DNA from 3 places in the Mesobacillus sp. LC4 genome. Region 1 is predicted to be linked to each of the others. Evidence: riboswitches for the same ligand, from Rfam matches in the RefSeq annotation. Region 1 holds a riboswitch; each other region holds the start of a gene.

The links. Region 1 has a riboswitch for S-adenosylmethionine ahead of AB5I83_RS10255 (O-acetylhomoserine aminocarboxypropyltransferase/cysteine synthase family protein). Riboswitches for the same ligand answer to the same signal wherever they lie in the genome.
Region 2: another riboswitch for S-adenosylmethionine. It lies ahead of AB5I83_RS05760 (methionine biosynthesis PLP-dependent protein); the one in region 1 lies ahead of AB5I83_RS10255 (O-acetylhomoserine aminocarboxypropyltransferase/cysteine synthase family protein).
Region 3: another riboswitch for S-adenosylmethionine. It lies ahead of metK (methionine adenosyltransferase); the one in region 1 lies ahead of AB5I83_RS10255 (O-acetylhomoserine aminocarboxypropyltransferase/cysteine synthase family protein).

Annotation. Positions count from the first base shown of each region.
Region 1 covers NZ_JBGCUB010000002.1:800,023-803,215, reverse strand. Annotated here, with positions in the region: gene AB5I83_RS10255 (O-acetylhomoserine aminocarboxypropyltransferase/cysteine synthase family protein) at 64-1,380, opposite strand; SAM riboswitch class I at 1,464-1,568, opposite strand; gene AB5I83_RS10250 (hypothetical protein) at 1,654-1,992, opposite strand; gene AB5I83_RS10245 (MFS transporter) at 2,175-3,193, opposite strand, start outside.
Region 2 covers NZ_JBGCUB010000001.1:1,121,520-1,124,712, reverse strand. Annotated here, with positions in the region: gene metC (cystathionine beta-lyase) at 1-437, opposite strand, end outside; gene AB5I83_RS05760 (methionine biosynthesis PLP-dependent protein) at 434-1,549, opposite strand; SAM riboswitch class I at 1,709-1,821, opposite strand; gene AB5I83_RS05755 (M4 family metallopeptidase) at 2,666-3,193, opposite strand, start outside.
Region 3 covers NZ_JBGCUB010000007.1:29,842-33,034, forward strand. Annotated here, with positions in the region: gene pckA (phosphoenolpyruvate carboxykinase (ATP)) at 1-1,115, opposite strand, end outside; SAM riboswitch class I at 1,400-1,542, shown strand; gene metK (methionine adenosyltransferase) at 1,828-3,030, shown strand.

The DNA.
Region 1 (3,193 bases):
CACGGAGTGAAAAAGGGTGTCAATAAAAATTATTCTTAAATATCAACTGGAAGCTTATGGATGTCAAGTTCCTGCCGGAACCCCTGGAACTCCGGTCGCTTTTTCGATCGCCTGTTCAAGGTCTTCAATGATATCGTCCACATTTTCAATCCCGACCGAAAGACGGATTAGATCCTCAGGAACACCGGCTGCTTTAAGGCCATCAGAATCCAGCTGCTGATGTGTCGTGCTTGCAGGGTGGATGATCAGGCTTTTTGCATCCCCGACATTCGCGACATGGGACCATAATTCTAATGAGTTAATTAGTTTGGCTCCTGCTTCCCTGCCTCCTTCAATACCAAAGATGACGACTGCCCCTGCTCCCTTTGGAAGATAGCGGTCTGCAAGACTTTTATCAGCATGGGACTCATGGCCAGGATAGCTGACCCATGTAACAGCGGGATGCGACTCAAGATAGTCTACGATTTTCCGTGTATTGGCGATATGCTCCTTCATACGTACATGCAAGGTTTCTATGCCCAAATTGAATTGAAACGCACTCTGTGGACTGATTGCCGGTCCAAGGTCACGCAAAAGTTGAACCCTTGCCTTTACGATATAAGCCGCTGCACCGATTGCCTCGCTATAGACAATATTATGATAGCTGGAATCGGGTTCATTGAAACCTGGGAACTTAGCTGATTTCCAATTAAACTTCCCTCCGTCCACAATAATTCCGCCCATAACTGTTCCGTTTCCTAACAGCCACTTGGTAGCCGAGTGGACGACGATATCTGCGCCATGTTCTATTGGCTGGCAAAGATAAGGAGTCGCAAAAGTGTTATCGATAATCAGTGGTACTCCTGCTTCATGAGCAATTTCAGCCACAGCTTCAATATCGAGGATCCTGAGACTTGGATTCCCGATTGTTTCGGCATAAACCGCTTTTGTTTTTGGAGTAATAGCGCTACGGAAATTTTCAGGATCAGTGGAATCCACCAGATGGACTTTTATACCGTACTTTGGCAGGGTGACAGCAAATAGATTGTAAGTTCCGCCATATAGATTACCAGCAGCAACAATTTCATCACCAGCATGCGCTATGTTCAGGATGGCCATCATGATGGCTGACATTCCGCTTGATAATGCAAGCGCACCAACACCACCTTCAAGCAAAGCTACTTTTTCTTCGAGGGCTGTTACGGTCGGATTATGTATCCGTGAATAAATATAGCCCGGTTCTTTAAGCGCGAATAAATCTGCGGCATGATCTGTGTTTTCAAACTGGAATGCATTGCTCGAATAAATCGGAACTGCTCTCGCCCCAGTCACCGGGTCTGGTGACTGGCCACCATGTACCCCCAGCGTTTCAATCCGATAATTTTTTTGCTCATTTGCCATCTCCATCTCTCCAATCACCATGATTATTTGGAAAAACTGATACAAAAAACCCTCTTCCTAAGAAGAGGGTCATTTATCATCTCTCCTTATCTCTACAGAGCAAATAACTCTGCTGGAATTAGCACCGTGTTTTCACAACCGGTTGCCGGGCTTCGTAGGGCCAGTCCCTCCACCTCTCTGGATAAGAATATTCAATTCGTTTTTATTGCGTTAACGTGATAATATCATGTGAATAAATATTGGTCAATATATTTAGACTTTTCAGATAAAATTTTATACTGGAAGCGGTCTTGTAAGATAAAGTAATGATTCCAGAACTAATTGGGCTCGAAAAGGACAATTCGTTGTAATGTATTTCATTTTTACTCCATGCATCAGTTTCAGGTCGCCATCAAATAATTGCCCCAAATATACGTCCCTTCCGGAAATCGTTACAACAGTACCATTAGGACTGAGGGATTCGCAGTAACTTACCTTGCCATCCCTGAAGCATAAATAGTGTGTATCGCGATCAGCTACAATTTTCAAAACCATTTCCAGTTTCTTGACTAGCTGATGAACATGTCCCTTGCTGGGAATTACACTCACAAACCTTTCAATCTGTTCTCGCATTCCGATCAACTCCCCTACCTTAACTATTCCTTGTATAAGGGGAAAAACCTGTTAGAATCCTTCGACAAATAATTCGATTAAAATAGATTTTGCAACGTGGATAACGTAAAAAAAGACAATGCCCTTTGATAATTCGGCATTGTCTTTCATTTCCCGAGAAATAAATCCAAGAAAAATGGTCATCAGGCTGTTTTGGGGCTCACTATGCCGGATTTTGGCTTATCCATACTTTTAAAAACGACAAAGAAATACGTGGAACCAACTAAATACAGCATCGCTGTGATCGTAAATACGGTAGCATATCCCCAATAAGATCCGTATTTGAGGACAATCCCAGTTGACACAGGTCCCATGACGGCCCAACCGAGATTAAACACCATTTGATTCACAGAGTTGGCCAAACCCTTCATTGAGTCATCAACCTTCGACATCATTAATGACATCTGTATCGGGTTGCCAGCGTTCATAAGTGCCTGACGAAACAAAAACCCTAAAGCTGCCAGCCAAAAATGTTGCGTATAGGCTGTCAGCAATAGAAACGGCAGGGATAACATCTGCAAAACCACCACTGCTTTCACTTCGCCAAGTCTGCGAACGACCATAGGGCCGATAATCATTGCTACAGCAGTAGCTCCCTGTCCCAGTGAAATGACCAAACCTATCAGTGAATTGGAAGCCATGAAACGATCTGCAAAGTAAAGATTCAAATACGGTATGACCAATCCAGCACCAAAGCCTATCATCAATTGCGCAACAGCAAATAGGAGAATGATTTTGAAGCTTGCTTTGTGGCGAATGCCTTTAGTTTTTCCTTTTATATCGCTAGCCGATATGTGTGATTTCCGACTTTCACTTAACCTCATAATCGGAATCAATGCTGACATAAACAGAGCAGAGCCAATAATCAAAGTGTATCGGATGCTTTCCAAACCAGGGACGACCAATGAAAATAAGTCCGTAAGAATGCCGCCTAAAAGGCTGCCAACCACGTTCGCGGCCGTCATTGCTGCAAAGTGGATACTGAAGAGGTGCACTCTTTGTTCAGGCTTGGAATTTTCCGCAAGCCACGGAATAATGGAAACCTGAATGAAAGCTGACGCCAGACCTGTTCCAAATGCAAACAAAATCAACAATGACTGCGTTTCGACCATACTGCGGGCAAATAAGATGAAGCCTGTCGATATAGCCCCAAAAAGCATCA
Region 2 (3,193 bases), on a different contig from region 1:
GTTTCTGCATATAGCAGGGCTGTGTTTGGCCTGATCGCTTGTTCCACTGCCTCAAGATCGGTCATATCGACAAAAGTGTGCTCAATACCAAAACGGTTCAACACCAGTGTCACCATCCGGTATGTCCCGCCATAAACATCCTCGGTGACGACCACATGATCACCCTGCGAGAGAAGCAAAAATGCCGTTGAAATTGCTGCCATTCCAGAAGAAAAAGCAAAACCCCGGATACCCCCTTCAAGCTCGGCGATAATGTCCTCAAGCGCCTCTCTGGTGGGATTAAGGCTGCGGCTATAATCATATTTCCCGAACTTGTCTGCCGAGAGCTGATGGAAGGTAGAGGCATGCTGGATGGGCACACTCACTCCACCGGTTGCAGGGTCAAATTTATGCTTGTTATGCAGAAGCTGGGTTTCGAAAGTATATGGATGGCTCATAAAACTTCAACCTCCTGGCGTGCTTTATTGAATGAATGATCCAAGTCAGATTTCAAATCCTCCACATTTTCGATTCCCACCGAGAACCGCAGCAGCCTTTCACAAACACCCGTTTTTTCTCGTATTTCTGCCGGGATGTCAGCATGTGTCTGTGTTGCAGGATAGGTAATAAAGCTTTCAACTCCGCCAAGACTTTCAGCAAACGTGATGACTGATAGACTTTGTAAAAATGGATTGACCATGGCAGGTGAATGTACCCTGAAAGAAATCATTCCGCCTCTTCCGGGATAAAGGACATCCTTCACTGCAGGATGATGCTGTAAATAACCGACCAATTCACTGGCATTTTTCTCATGGCGTTCCATTCTTAATGACAATGTCTTCATACCACGGATCAGCAGCCAGGAGTCGAATGGACTTAAGACCGCTCCACCGCCATTATGATGGAGGAAGAGGGATTCACATAGATGCTCACCCTTTGCCACGATCAGGCCTGCAAGCACGTCATTATGCCCTCCAAGATATTTAGTTGCACTGTGAATGACGATATCGGCACCTAAAGTCAATGGTTTTTGCAGCAGGGGAGTGTAGAAGGTATTATCAACAATCAGAAGAATACCGTTCTCTTTAGCAATCTTGGCAATTGCTTCAATATCTGCTTGTTCCATCAGCGGATTCGTCGGCGTCTCTACAAAAAGAGCCTTCGTCTTTTGGGTTATGGCCGTTTTGATTTCGCTTAGATCAGACATGTCAGAATAAGTACTGTGTAATCCCCATTTTTTGAAACCTTGTTCGAGAAGACGATAAGTGCCTCCATATAAATCCTTAGAGACAATCCATTCATCTCCGTGCTCGAATAGTGAAAGAACGGTCCAGATTGCTGCCATTCCGGAGCTGCAGGCAAAGCCGCGATCACCCTCCTCCAGGTCTGCGATCGCCTTCTCAAGAATTTCACGAGTAGGATTGCCGGTGCGGACATAATCATAGCCGCTGGACTGGCCAATCCCTTCGTGCCGATAGGCTGTCGTCAAATAGATTGGTGGATTGACGGCTCCTGTTATTGTTTCACTCCTGTTTCCAAGCTGTGCAAGCTTTGTATCGATTTCTGCCAATAGACTCACTCCTAAAGATGTAGTGGAGGGCAATTTTTGTTTTACCTTCGGTTTAAAACAGACAGGTTCCACATAAGCTCCAGAAAACAATGCGGGAAGTCCTTAATAAAACAAAAAAAGCCTTCTTAAGAAGAAGACTTTTACAGATGATAGCCATTCTTCTTATCTGCCAAGTTAAAAAAACTTGCTGGAATTAGCACCTTTTCAACAAACAAGGTTGAAGGTTGCTGAAGCTTCATTGGGCCAGGACCCTCAGCTTCTCTGGATAAGATTTCATATTATTGAATTATTAAATTTCTCTAAATATTACAGCTGTTAAGGATGAATGTCAATCATTAAATTAAAGCGGTGAAGTAAATAGGTAAAAAATCATGGTGGGTGTGCGAATTAATTTGTTTTTGATAGATTCTGGGGGATAAGGGGGCTACTGCTGTCATGAATCTGATGTTATTATGATAGGTTTTCAGATTAAAGGCATAACCCTGTCAAGAATACGTTGTTTTTTTGACAACTTTTCAGCTTATGGAGGCGAACCTGTCAAGAATAGGATGTTTTTTTGACAGCTTTTCAGCTTATGGAGGCGAACCTGTCAAGAATAGGATGTTTTTTTGACAGCTTTTCAGTTTATGGACGCAAACCTGTCAAGAATCTGCTGTTTTTTTGACAGCTTTTAAGTTGATCGGGGCAAACCTGTCAAGAATACGTTGTTTTTTTGACAGCTTTTCAGCTTATCGGGGCAAACCTGTCAAGAATCTGCTGTTTTTTTGACAGCTTTTCGGCTTATAGAGGCAAACCTGTCAAGAATCTGCTGTTTTTTTGACAGCTTTTAAGTTGATTGGGGCAAACCTGTCAAGAATACGTTGTTTTTTTGACAGCTTTTCAGCTTATCGGGGCAAACCTGTCAAGAATACGTTGTTTTTATGACAGCTTTTCAGCTTATCGGGGCAAACCTGTCAAGAATACTTTGTTTTTTTGACAGCTTCTCAGTTAAAGGAGGCGAACCTGTCAAGAACAGCCCAGCACTTATTCCAGCAGAAAGCCAATTAACAAAAGAACAGAATGAAAAAACTAGCTCATCTCTAAAAGATGAGCCAGTCTGCCTTAAATATTTACCTATTAATATACTCCTACAGCATCAAAAGCTTTATTGACAGCATTTACTTCTGCGGAAGTGGATCCGTAAAGATCTTTTGCTGCTTGTACAGCTCCGGCTCGTGCCTGGCTGAAGTTAGTGGAAGATGTGAAATAGACTGTGTTTGCTCTATAGAAGATCGCACCCAATTTTTCTGTACCGATTCCTGGTACGGATACTCCATAATGTGAACCGCCTTCGCTCAGCAGGTAGGCAGCTTTATTGATGATTCCGCTGTTGATATGGACTCCACCATTATCGGACGTGCCAGTGTAACGAACAGAATAGTGATCTGGATCGCCGTATTTAGCAGGGTCACTCATGGAACGAAGGGCATCGCCGGCTTTATTTGGTGTGTAGATATCTTCACCGATTTCAAAATCAGGATTATTGTTGTCATGGAATTCAGCAAGCGTACCGAAGATATCAGAAATCGCCTCGTTCAAAGCACCTGATTCATACTGGTAAACAAGGTCTGAACTAAAATCAGTTACAGCGTGGGTCAGCTCATG
Region 3 (3,193 bases), on a different contig from region 1:
TATCCACTCAGGAAGTGGTACATTGCCTGCTCCTTCGTTAACTTGGCGATTGGAGGCAGTACTCCGAATGCATCAGCAGTTAGGAAGACGATCGCGTTTGGATGTCCGGCAATGCTTGGGTCCACGATGTTTTCGATCGCCTGAATCGGATAGGCTGCACGAGTATTTTCAGTCAGGCTGCCGTCATCATAATCTGCCACACGTGTTTCTTCATCGACGACGACATTTTCAAGCACTGAACCAAAACGAATCGCGTCATAAATCTGCGGTTCTTTTTCCTTAGATAAGTTGATGCACTTTGCGTAGCAGCCGCCTTCGATGTTGAACACACCGTTAGCTGACCAGCCATGCTCATCATCACCAATCAAACGGCGATTGTTATCAGCTGAAAGAGTCGTTTTTCCTGTTCCGGACAGACCGAAGAACAAGGCTACATCGCCTTCGCGTCCCACGTTTGCAGAGCAGTGCATGGAAAGGATGCCGCTTTCAGGCAGAAGGTAGTTCATTACAGAGAAAATGGACTTCTTCATTTCGCCCGCATATTCTGTTCCGCCGATCAACACGACGCGCTGTTCGAAGGAGACGATGATGAATGTTTCGGAATTTGTTCCATCAACTTTTGGATCCGCTTTAAAAGTTGGGGCAGAGATCACTGTGAATTCAGATTCATGGTCCACAAGCTCTTCCTCTGTTGGGCGGATGAACAATTGATGGGCGAAAAGGTTATGCCAGGCGTATTCATTGATAACCTGAATCGGAAGGCGGTGTTTTGTGTCAGCACCTGCAAATCCTTTGAAAACGAATACTTCTTCTTTTTCTTTAAGGAAATTCAATACCTTATTATATAGTTTTGTGAAAGATTCTTCTGAAATCGGCTGATTAACAGAGCCCCAGTCAATTTTGTCCTTTACGGACACTTCTTCAACAATGAATTTATCTTTAGGTGAACGGCCAGTATACTTACCAGTTGTCGCTCTTACAGCGCCAGTTGAAGTCAGGAGCCCTTCATTTCGGTTCAGGACTTTTTCAACAAGCTGGGGAACGGATAACTGGATTTGCACATTGCTGCCACTTAATAATGCTGAAAGTTCATTTGATATTCCTACAACATTCATCGGAGAATACCTTCCTTTTTTAAAAGATTAATAATTTTGTAAGTGTTTACATCTCGATATTAGTATAACACATTTGTTCGATTAATCTATACTAATCGCTCGAAAAATTACCTTGTACCTATCTTGCGTTATATAATTCTTTCTTTATATAGTCAAGCGAAAAGGATGCTTTTCAAGACCATTTTAGTTTACAGAAAAACTTTCAACAACAATCGACAATTTTACCGAGAAAACCATTGACATGCCATTATAGTTTCGTTATGATTTGGACTTGAACGGATACTCTCTTATCCCGAGCTGGTGGAGGGACAGGCCCAATGAAACCCAGCAACCTGCAGACGTGAAAAAACAGCTTTTTGGAATGCTGACCTTTTTCCGGGCAAAGGTGCTAACCTGACGCAAGGGAACTGCCCTTGAACGATAAGAGCGAAAGGCGCGGATTTAAGCTAAAACCTTTCCTCGTAAATGGAGAGGTTTTTTATATTGCTTTTTTCTGTCCAATGCATTGAATTGCAGCTGGAATGCCTTCTTAGGTGTCATTGCTCCCGTGGGTGAGATTAGGAAAAAAGATATTCACCATGAATCCTAAACAAATTTTTCTAATAAAAACTCAGCGTTTATTTCATACTACATAGGGAATGAGTACCGTATCAACCCGAGGTCTGTATTGGGACAGCCTCGATCAATTTTTATACATGAGGGAGGAACTCAGATGTCAAACAAACGCCGTTTGTTCACTTCTGAATCAGTAACAGAAGGCCATCCGGATAAAATTTGCGACCAGATTTCTGACGCGATTTTGGATGCGATCCTTGCAAAAGATGCTAATGCACGTGTTGCTGCTGAAACATCAGTTACGACAGGCCTTGTACTAGTTGCAGGCGAAATCACTACATCTACATACGTAGATATACCTAAAATTGTTCGTGAAACCGTCAAGGAAATTGGTTATACTCGCGCGAAGTATGGTTTCGACTCTGAAACTTGCGCAGTGTTGACTTCCATTGATGAGCAGTCTGCTGACATCGCTATGGGTGTTGACCAGGCTCTTGAAGCACGTGAAGGACAAATGTCCGATGCAGAAATCGAAGCAATCGGCGCTGGGGACCAGGGCTTGATGTTCGGTTTTGCATGTAATGAAACGAAAGAGCTTATGCCTCTTCCGATTTCATTGGCTCACAAGCTTTCACGCCGCCTGACTGAAGTGCGCAAGGAAGAGATCCTTCCATACCTTCGTCCAGACGGTAAAACTCAAGTAACGGTTGAATACGATGAAAACGACAAGCCAGTCCGCATCGATACGATCGTTATCTCAACTCAGCACCATCCTGAAGTTTCGCTTGAGCAAATCCAGCGCAATCTTAAGGAACACGTGATCAATCCTGTCGTACCGGCAGAATTGATCGACGAGAACACAAAATACTTCATCAACCCAACTGGCCGTTTCGTAATCGGCGGACCGCAGGGTGATGCTGGTCTTACTGGCCGTAAAATCATTGTTGATACTTATGGCGGATACGCTCGCCACGGCGGAGGCGCATTCTCCGGTAAGGATCCTACAAAAGTTGACCGTTCAGCGGCATACGCTGCACGTTACGTTGCGAAAAACATCGTAGCTGCCGGCCTTGCTGAAAAGGTTGAAGTTCAGCTGGCATACGCAATCGGTGTTGCCCGTCCGGTATCCATTTCAATCGATACTTTTGGAACAGGCAAAGTAAGCGAGGATGTACTGATCGATGTTGTTGAAAGCAACTTCGACCTTCGCCCTGCTGGAATCATCAACATGCTTGACCTGCGCAAGCCAATCTACAAGCAGACAGCTGCTTACGGACACTTTGGCCGTTCTGACGTTGACCTTCCATGGGAGCGCACAGACAAGGCTGAGACGCTTCGCACTCAGGCACAAGGAAAATAAAAAAGTACAAGGGGAGTTGCATAGAAATATGTAACTCCCCTTGTTATTTACCGTCTAATCAAGGAACACCAAAATTATCATCAGGTTTGTGTATGGTCCAAAAGGTGTAAAATAGAGTATTACCTTAAATTTCCCTTAGATTTTACTGCAAAAATTTTGCGTT